Regions from separate parts of the Clostridium lapidicellarium genome, predicted to be linked through region 2. Evidence: riboswitches for the same ligand, from Rfam matches in the RefSeq annotation. Region 2 holds a riboswitch; each other region holds the start of a gene.
What was found. Region 2 has a riboswitch for thiamine pyrophosphate ahead of thiD (bifunctional hydroxymethylpyrimidine kinase/phosphomethylpyrimidine kinase). Riboswitches for the same ligand answer to the same signal wherever they lie in the genome.
Positions count from the first base shown of each region.

Region 1: linked by a shared signal. The riboswitch ahead of thiT (energy-coupled thiamine transporter ThiT) and the one ahead of thiD (bifunctional hydroxymethylpyrimidine kinase/phosphomethylpyrimidine kinase) in region 2 are both predicted to bind thiamine pyrophosphate.
Region 3: linked by a shared signal. The riboswitch ahead of thiC (phosphomethylpyrimidine synthase ThiC) and the one ahead of thiD (bifunctional hydroxymethylpyrimidine kinase/phosphomethylpyrimidine kinase) in region 2 are both predicted to bind thiamine pyrophosphate.

Region 1 covers NZ_JBGFFE010000018.1:11,578-14,862, reverse strand. Annotated here, with positions in the region: gene AB8S09_RS11435 (thiaminase II/PqqC family protein) at 270-407, opposite strand; gene thiT (energy-coupled thiamine transporter ThiT) at 565-1,128, opposite strand; TPP riboswitch at 1,187-1,285, opposite strand; gene AB8S09_RS11425 (GNAT family N-acetyltransferase) at 1,462-1,944, opposite strand; gene AB8S09_RS11420 (ABC transporter ATP-binding protein) at 2,273-3,285, opposite strand, start outside.
Region 2 covers NZ_JBGFFE010000010.1:65,548-68,832, reverse strand. Annotated here, with positions in the region: gene thiE (thiamine phosphate synthase) at 1-105, opposite strand, end outside; gene thiM (hydroxyethylthiazole kinase) at 96-905, opposite strand; gene thiD (bifunctional hydroxymethylpyrimidine kinase/phosphomethylpyrimidine kinase) at 950-1,753, opposite strand; TPP riboswitch at 1,820-1,923, opposite strand; gene AB8S09_RS08600 (amino acid permease) at 1,999-3,285, opposite strand, start outside.
Region 3 covers NZ_JBGFFE010000029.1:21,902-25,186, forward strand. Annotated here, with positions in the region: gene AB8S09_RS14290 (HAD-IIA family hydrolase) at 1-589, opposite strand, end outside; gene AB8S09_RS14295 (G1 family glutamic endopeptidase) at 796-1,734, shown strand; TPP riboswitch at 1,803-1,902, shown strand; TPP riboswitch at 1,954-2,061, shown strand; gene thiC (phosphomethylpyrimidine synthase ThiC) at 2,147-3,285, shown strand, end outside.

The DNA.
Region 1 (3,285 bases), on a different contig from region 2:
CCATATATATTAAATTTATAAATTAATATATATAAATTTAATATAGTGAATTAACTCTTACTTAATGCCCTCTATTTCAGATTTGAATTTATTCACCTAATTCTTTTCTTAAATCTTCTATATAACATAATTGCTGCCTTTTTAGATAAAACCTGCAAACAAATTCATTATAGGATTATTTACTGATACTTCTTCTGTAAATTCAACCTGTGTACCATCATTAACAGAACTAAAAACCCCAATCCAATGACCTTTCATATTTTTGTTAGTCATGTCAAGTTCATATCACTCATATTTTTTGCCTTAAATATGCCCACAGAACACGCTTTAACATATTCTTTAAGGAAAAGACTATCTTCAATAAGATACCATTTCATTTTGTTTTCCGGCAATGTTCCATTAGCCATTTCAATGACAAAGTTGTTTTTATGAATCCCATAAACATCTCTTTCTTAAATATTTGTAGTTTTAATCATAGTGATACGCAATGCCATCACCTAAAATCGAGAATTCTTACAGATAATAAAACATATAAATAGCACTTTTTGATGGGAAAATAACTGATTATACTCTATAAAAAATAATTTCTTCTCGTGCTTGAACTAGTATAGAAATTAAGATTACACTAAAAACAAAGCTAGGAAAAACATAAGAAGTATTGTAAATTATTGCATAAACCCAAACTGCTTGATTTTTTGGTGCTCCTGCACCAAAATAAATCATAGCCGAGATAATATGAATAATGAGCCGAGCAAAACTTCCAACGAAACATCCCAAAGTTATGAATGAAAACATTCTAAATTTATTTTTCTGTTTAGCCGATTTATAGACAGATTTAGCTGTGATTGCTGATAGTCCAACTAATGTAAAAGCTATAGGATAATCTAGCAGTCCTTGAATAGGATTAATTACATACCCAGTTATCAGTTGTAATAGACCAAATACTAAACCAGTACTTAATCCACCCCGCCATCCCCAACGGAAAGACATGATAAATATTGGTACCATTTGAAGTGAAATACTGCCACCTTGTCCCCAGGCTTTGAACGAGAATAAATCTAATATTGAAGCTAGTGCTGAAAATAGTGCCACTTCTACAATGAATAAAACCTTACTTTTTGAACGCATATTTTTTTCCTCCTAAAAAATACAACAAAAAACAATGTCCAATAGCCATAACAGAAAATATGGTTATTGAGCATTGTTCCCTACGCGAGGTTTACCTCACAGGTTCAAAGAGTTTAGATTATCCATCTCAGCTAAAATAGCACCCCTAAAGCTCATATTGTTTTTTGTGTTAGAAGTATTATATCAAAGAATCAAGTTATTTTCAATACACCTTTTTCAGATATTCTCCAATTTGCCCCTGAGTTAATTCAATCTATTCCTTTTTCTTGAATAATTATATTCATAGGCATTTTGTTATCTCAAAACATGGCACTAAATTAGAAATTTATCAACTTAAAAAGTCAAACGCATATCATACCAAACTGCTCCGCCATGTGTTGATTCTGAAATCCCTTCATTTTTAAAACCAAATTTTGCATAGTAGTGCAGCAGTTTTTCTTTGCAGGTAAGCACTAACCCCTTACGTCCTTGCGTCCTGGCATCGGCAATAATCTTATCGATTATTTTTTCTGCACAACCTTGTCTGCGATACTCAGGGATAGTATTTACACCAAAAATCATCTGCCACTGACCATTTTCATCATGTAAACTGGCATCTTCAAACATCTCATCGCATAATTTTGATTCATTTGTCACCATTCCATTTACAAAGCCAACTAGTCTTCCATCATCCTCCAAAAGCCAAAAATGATTAGGATACACAATTAATCTCTTTTTAAAATCGCTTTCTGAAGCAGCTTCCGCTGCCGGGAAGCATATTGACTCAACAGCAGTAATGGCTTGTAGATCTTCAATGGTTGCAAGTCTTATATTCATATTTATTAACCCCTTTATTTATTACAATTACTATTTGTCTACATATTGTTCAAATATTTTTTACTACACATTTAAGTGCTACAGGTAGATTATATCATTTTATACAATATCCTGTACCTTTGAATAGCTTTTTTTACATATATTAAAGATATTAAAAAGCCTTAATCACTGGCAAAACAGCAATTAAAGCTTTTTAGCTTTTTAGTTCTTTAGATATAAAAATAAATTTTTCCGGATTTTATCATTTCCATATACCCAATTATAGAAATAGATGACATACAAAAATCAAATGAGCAGGTAAAATACAAAAAAACAAAATTATATACCATTATAACTTCCATGAAGCAGCCTCCATCTGTATCCCGGTCATATGCCTGTATATTCCATTTCTTCCGGCCAGCTCGCCTGGTGCACCCTGCTCAGCTACAATGCCATCTTTCAATACTATAATTTTGTCAACACCTGCTACCGCTCTCATTCTGTGTGCAATGACAAGTACTGTTTTGTTTTTAATAAGCCTGGATAAGGATTCCTGTATCATAGTTTCATTTTCTACATCCAGAGAAGCTGTGGCTTCATCCAGCAGTATAATAGGTGCATCTTTCAAGAACGCCCTGGCAATGGATATCCTCTGTCGCTCGCCGCCGGAAAGTTCAGAACCATTCTCACCAATTAGAGTATTCCATCTCTGCGGCAGTTTCTCTACAAACTCATTGCAATGGGCCAGCTTTGCAGCCTCTATAACTTCTTCATCTGAAGCATCTTTTCGGCCAATGCGGATATTCTCCATGATGGAATTATTAAATAGGGTAACATCCTGAAAAACAACAGCATATAGAGACATGAGAGTCTCGGGATCGATTTTTGAAATGTCCATACCACCCACAGTAATTTTCCCTCTGCTGATATCCCAGAATCGTAGAGCCAATCTTGATACAGTGGTTTTTCCATCTCCAGAGGGGCCAATCAGTGCAGTAACTTCTCCCTGTCTGGCAGTGAATGATATATCCTTCAGTACAATTTCACTGCCATTATAGGCAAATGCAACATGATTAAATACGATGTCACAACCTCTATTTGTAAGGCTTTTTGCTCCCGTCTGTATTTCATGCTCAAGAATCTCATCCATACGCTGGCACTGGATATCGGCGGAAATAATTGCAGCCAGGTTCTGCAGTGACATTTGCATGGGATCGTATAATCTTGATACTAAAAGTAAAAACATAAAAAAGGTCAAAACATCCAAACTTCCATTCACAAGAAGTATTCCACCAACCAATGCAACCGTGGCAATTCCAAGTTTTAAAACCATCTGTGCAGCTACAACAAAAACAGCAGTTC
Region 2 (3,285 bases):
TAGAGTGACACCGCCCAAAATTGCCTCTTCTACAGCTTTGGGCAAATTGGTATTTTTTAAAAGATTCCTGTCTGTAACCAGGTATAAGCTATAATTTATTTCCATGTTATTTTAGCACCTTCTTTTAATTTTTCTTCATTCAGCTGATATATGCAGTCCATGAGTTTGACTCTGAAACTTCCAGGTGCATTGGCTGCCTTAACAGCTTCTTCACCGGCTATGTTCATTGAGAGTATGGCACTTACGACAGCTGAAAATTTATCTTCAGAAGCTCCGCAGGCGGCCCCGCAGAGGGCACCCAGCATACAGCCGGATCCGGTGATTTTGGTAAACATTTCTGTCCCGTTTTCAATTATGGCACTTTTTCTGCCGTCTGATATAAAATCCTTTTTACCGGTGGCGGCAACTACACAGCTGCATTTTTTGGATAATGCTATGCAGCTCTCGAGGGCACCTTCTCCGGAATCTATTGAATCCACACCTCTTACATTGGCAGATTGTCCGGCTAAGGATTTAATTTCTCCTATGTTTCCCTTTATGACGTCAATTTTTCCAACCTGTGATATTCTATTTATGACTTGAATTTTTTTAACTGAGGCAGCACAAGCCACAGGATCCAGTATTACAGGCACATTGTGAATTTTTGCAGAAGTGCTGGCCAAGATCATGGCCTGTTCCTGTTCTTTGTTTAGAGTTCCCAAATTTATATACAGTGCAGATGATAATTTGACAAAATCAAAGACCTCGTCATAGGCTTCGCACATGGCAGGGGAAGCTCCGTAAGCCAAGAGAATGTTTGCACAGTCGTTTATAGTGACATAATTTGTAATACAGTGAACAAGTGGTACTTTATTTCTAACTTCTGATAATATTTTTGTTACTTTGTCTAAATTTGTACTACTCAAATTTTAACCTCCCTTAAATTTTGAAAATAATTATGAATTACAGTCTATTGGAAATCTATACCGGCTTTTTTATAAACTTCTATAAAATGTCCTACAGGACCAACACCGTGGCCTATGGAAAATGAATTTTCTATTGCCCTGGTTATATACTGCTTAGATAGATTCAATGCTTTTTCAGTGTCATAACCTTTAGCTAGGAAGGAAGCTATGGCAGAAGACAGGGTACATCCTGTTCCGTGGGTGTTTTTTGTATTTACTCTATGTCCTTTAAGAGTTAATATTTTATTTCTGCAGAGCAGTATGTCATTGGCATCGTTACACCTGTGGCCTCCTTTTACGAGAACATTTCCCGCACCTAGTTCCTTTATTTTAAAAGCTGCTTTTTCCATATCATTTTCGTTTTCAATTTTTAATCCGCTTAAAACTTCTGCCTCCGGTATGTTTGGAGTTACCACATCTGAAATCTCTACCATATTTTTTATAGCTGACTCGGCTTCGGGTTTCAGGAGGGAATATCCGCTTTTTGATATCATTACCGGATCAAGTACTATATTTTGAGCTTTATATTCTCTCAAAAGCTTTTTTATTACAAAGATAGTTTTACTGTTTGAAACCATTCCTATTTTTACCGCGTCTACCCTTATATCATCAAATATGGATCTTATTTGTGCCTCTACAATTTCGGGTGTTACATCCAATACATCCTGCACACCTATGGTGTTTTGAGCCGTGACGGCAGTAATTACACTCATCCCATATACGCCAAGTGCACTCATCGTTTTCAAATCGGCCTGTATTCCTGCCCCGCCTGAACTGTCAGAACCTGCAATTGTCAATACATTTTTCATTAAGAACACCTCTAATCAGATAATTTAAAAGGTGTATGCAGAAAAGCATACACCTAATAAACGCGAAATTATGTGAAATTACTTCCCTACGCCAGCTTTACCTGGATCAGGTTCAAAGGGTTAGAGAGCAGCTCTTCTCAGCTTAATAAAAAGCACCCCTACAAATTATTTTATTTTCATTTTTATTCTACTACAACGATAGGAGTTTGTAAATCAAACTAAATATTGTAGTTTGATTTTAAATTTTATTTTTCTTGATCCGATTCTTCTGATTCTTTAGATTTGAAATTCTTTTTATTTAATCCGAATATATAATAGCAGGCCAGTAAAATTGCAAACCAGATAGGTCCTACGATAAGGGCAACCATAGTATCTTTACCGAAGGCCAGCATTACTACGACAAAACCTAAAAATGCCAATACGATGTAGTTGAGATAAGGATATCCAAACATTGGGAAATGCAAATTTTTTACTTGATCTGGGGTAAGCCTTTTTCTAAACCTCAATTGTACTATTAATATTATAGCCCAAACCCAAATTGCACCAATTGTCGCTACACTTGTAACATAAGTGAATACCTTTCCAGGAAATAGAAAATTAAGAACAACTCCGATTAGAAGAAAAAGTGCTGAAACTATGATGCTGGTTGTTGGAACGTGAGTTTTGCCTAATTTGCTAAATGATTTTGGTGCCGTTCCTTGAAGAGAAAGATTGTACAGCATACGTCCAGTACTAAATATGCCGCTGTTACAGGAAGATAAAGCTGCAGTTAGCACTACAAAATTTATAATACCCGCTGCTGCAGATATGCCCATTTTGCTGAAGACTAAAACGAAGGGACTTCCACTTGTGCCAAGACTGTTCCATGGATAAAGACACATTATTACAAAGAGTGCTCCTACATAGAATATCAGTATTCTCCAGAAAACCTTGTTGATAGCTGATGGTATCGTTTTCTCAGGGTTTTTTGCCTCACCTGCTGTAACACCTATAAGCTCTGTGCCGAGATAAGCAAACATAACCATTGTTACTGAAACCACCGGTCCCCATATACCTTTTGGGAAAAATCCCCCATGTGTCCACAGATTTGAAATTCCAACAGGTTTTCCGGCATTGCCAATGCCAAATATAATCATAAGCAGGCCCATTACTATCATTGCGATGATTGTAACTACCTTGATAAGTGCAAACCAGAATTCAAATTCACCATAAGCTTTTACTGCAATCAGGTTTACACATGTCATTACTACGAGTGCTGCCAGTGCCGGAATCCACTGCGGCATAGTCGGAATCCAGAATTTAACGTATACACCTACAGCTGTGATTTCAGCCATACATGTTACTATCCACATAAACCAGTAGGTCCATCCTGTCATATATCCCGCCAGAGGTCCTATAAATTCATTGGCATAAGCGCTAAAAGATCCAGAAACAGGGTAAGAGGTGGCAATTTCACCCAGAGCTCTCATTATAACAAACATAGCTAGTCCTGATATTGTGTATACCAATAAAATTGCAGGACCAGCAGCCTG
Region 3 (3,285 bases), on a different contig from region 2:
TTAAATCTTCAAGAGCTTTTCTAAACATATATGGATAGGGTTTTCCTATAATTATAGGTTTCTTTTCCGACGCCGTCCAAACAGCCTTCACAATTGCCCCGGCTGCTGGAAGCAGACCCTTTTTACCTGGAAAATTTCTATCGATATTTGTCCCAATAAATTTTGCACCGTTATCAATCAATTGTACTGCCTTTTTAATATCCCCAAAACACAGTGAATCGTCCCACCCAACTACAACCGCCTCTGCGTTAATTATACTGTCAATTTCAATACCTGCCTGTTTGCATTCCCATTTTAAATTCTCATCTCCAAGGATAAATGCAGTTTTTATATTCTCCCTTTCTAGATACTGGGCCGTCACCTGGCCCGCAGTAATTATCTCTTCAATATGTGCCTCTATCCCAATTTTTTTCAGACGTTCTACCATTTTTTTCTGCGTCGTGCAGGGATTGTTTGTCAAAAATCTAATTGTCTTTCCCATTTCACGAAGGATCTTAAGGGATTCCACTGCTCCCGGAAGAGGACTACCCTCTATGTAAATGACCCCATCCAAATCAAATAAAAACACATCAAATTTATCAGCTATCACGGTAACTCCTCCTTCAAAATTTATTCTCATCCATTGAGTCTTATATCCATCATTAAATTTATTATAGCATAATCCCGCAGTATCATATTCATTCAAAAAAATTTACAATATGGCAATATTATTAACACGGTTTTGTAATATGCCAGCGAGAAACTATAAATAGTAAATAAATTTGATATAAATATAAAGGGAGGGAAAACCATCTAATGAAGAATATTTTAAAAAGGCTGCAGATCCTGCTGCTGGCATTATTTATGATATTGGGAAGTGTACCCGGTCCTGTAATTGCAAAAGAACAATTCAACAATGGTATTACAATCCATTCGATTCAGGACTACCAGCAGCGCGGTGCTGTAAATACCGCGAATCTTCCATCCAATACTGAAAAATCCGGTAATTGGGCAGGATATATATCTGTACCTATGTCTAAAGGCAGCAGCTATACAAGTATTTCCGGAAGTTGGACAGTACCTGGAATTTCAAGCAGCAGGCAAAGTGCTTCAGCTGCACAGTGGATAGGTCTTGGAGGGGTAAATTCTGAAGATCTTCTCCAGATTGGAACTATAGAGGAAATAAAAAATGGACAACCTACTGCAGAAGTTTTCTGGGAAAAGCTTCCGTATGCTGCTCAAAATATACTGAGCATTCCCATGGGATCAGTCATTAATGTAAGTATATCCAAAGTTTCAGATTCCACATGGAATTTAACATTTACTGCAGCTGAACCCGATGGTAAGGTAGAAACTAAGACCATATCCACAGAACTCGATTCTTCCTATGAACAGGGAATTGGTACATCGGCAGAATGGATAAGCGAAGATCCTTCTAACCAGTACAACCAGCTGCTTCCATTGGCAAATACCGATACGGTAAAATATCAATCGGCCAAAGTCAATGAAAACTCTTTGAAAAATTCCAGCAACAACGTCCATCCTGTTGCCATGATATCAGGCAGTGGAAACATCGCGATCTATCCTTCTGAAATTGGCACAGACGGCGAATCATTTACCACAACTACCAATTCAAGCTATAACAATAACGCTCAAAATTTCAGACGCAGATCTATTGATTTTCCAAGGCATATTTCTAGACACCCAGGTGGTTATCCTAATTTCAGACAACCATCGTCAGCAGTTGGCTATTAATATTCTGTGACATATATCTTGATTTCACATGTAATTTATGTTATATTAAAGTCAATAAAAGAAAATAAAATTGTTTGTGGAGGAACCAATATGGTTGAGAAGGTTGAACCTGACTCTTTGAACTTGATGTAGTTAACACTACCGTAAGGAATCAAATGCTTAATATGTATATTCAGGGAGTGTTTGCATGCAAACACTCCTTTTTTTAAAAAATCAAATATTATGTTATAGGGGAGCCTGTATCAATGGGCTGAGAATAAGATGTTATCTTTTACCCTCATAACCTGATTTGGATAATGCCAACGTAGGGATAATTTATGCCGTCTTAAAACATGTAAAGTTTTAATTACCCTACGAGAAGCATTTTGCTTCTCATTTTTTATATATTAAATTAAAAGGAGAATGATAAAAAATGAATTATACAACTCAAATGGATGCAGCTAAAAAAGGTATAGCCACCAAGGAAATACAAACTGTAGCCAAGAAAGAAAAGATGGATGTGAGTGATCTCATGTATCGCATGTCCAGGGGCAGAGTTGTCATCCCTGCCAACAAAAACCACAAAAAATTAAGTGCAGAAGGTGTGGGAAAAGGACTGAAGACGAAAATAAATGTCAACCTCGGCATTTCAAAAGACTGCTCCAATGTAAACCTGGAACTTGACAAAGTAAAAAAAGCAATAGACATGAAGGCCGAAGCCATCATGGATCTCAGCTGCTTTGGAAAGACAAGAGAATTCAGGAGTAAATTAATAGCCATGTCCCCTGCCATGATAGGTACTGTCCCGATTTATGATGCAGTTGGTTTTTATGACAAAGAATTGAAAGACATAACTGCTGAAGAACTCCTTAACGTAATAGAAACCCATGCAAAAGACGGCGTTGATTTTATGACTATCCATGCTGGAATAAACAGAGAAACTGCACAAGTATTCAAGAGAAATCCAAGACTTATGAATTTTGTATCGAGAGGGGGAAGTTTACTCTATGCCTGGATGAATTTGAACAACAGAGAGAACCCCTTTTATGAATACTTTGACAGAGTTCTTGACATATGTGAGAAATACGATGTGACCATAAGTTTGGGAGATGCATGCAGATCCGGATGTATAAAAGATTCTACGGATCCAAGCCAGGTAAAGGAGCTAATGACTTTAAGCGAACTTGCAAAAAGAGCCTGGAAAAGAAATGTACAGGTAATGATAGAAGGTCCGGGTCATATGGCATTAAACGAAATAGAAGCCAACATGGAGCTTGAAAAAAAGCTGTGTCATGATGCCCCCTTTTATGTACTCGGTCCAATAGTGACGGACATAGCTCCTGGATACGATCACATTACAAGTGCCATAGGTGGTGCCATTGCGGCGGCTCACGGGGCGGATTTCCTGTGTTATGTAACCCCTGCTGAACACTTGAGGCTTCCCGACCTTCAAGATATGAAAGACGGAATCATAGCTGCAAAAATAGCTGCACATGCCGCAGATATTGCAAATGGAATCAAAGGTGCAAGAGACTGGGACAATGAAATGGCTCAAGCCAGGAGAAAGCTTGA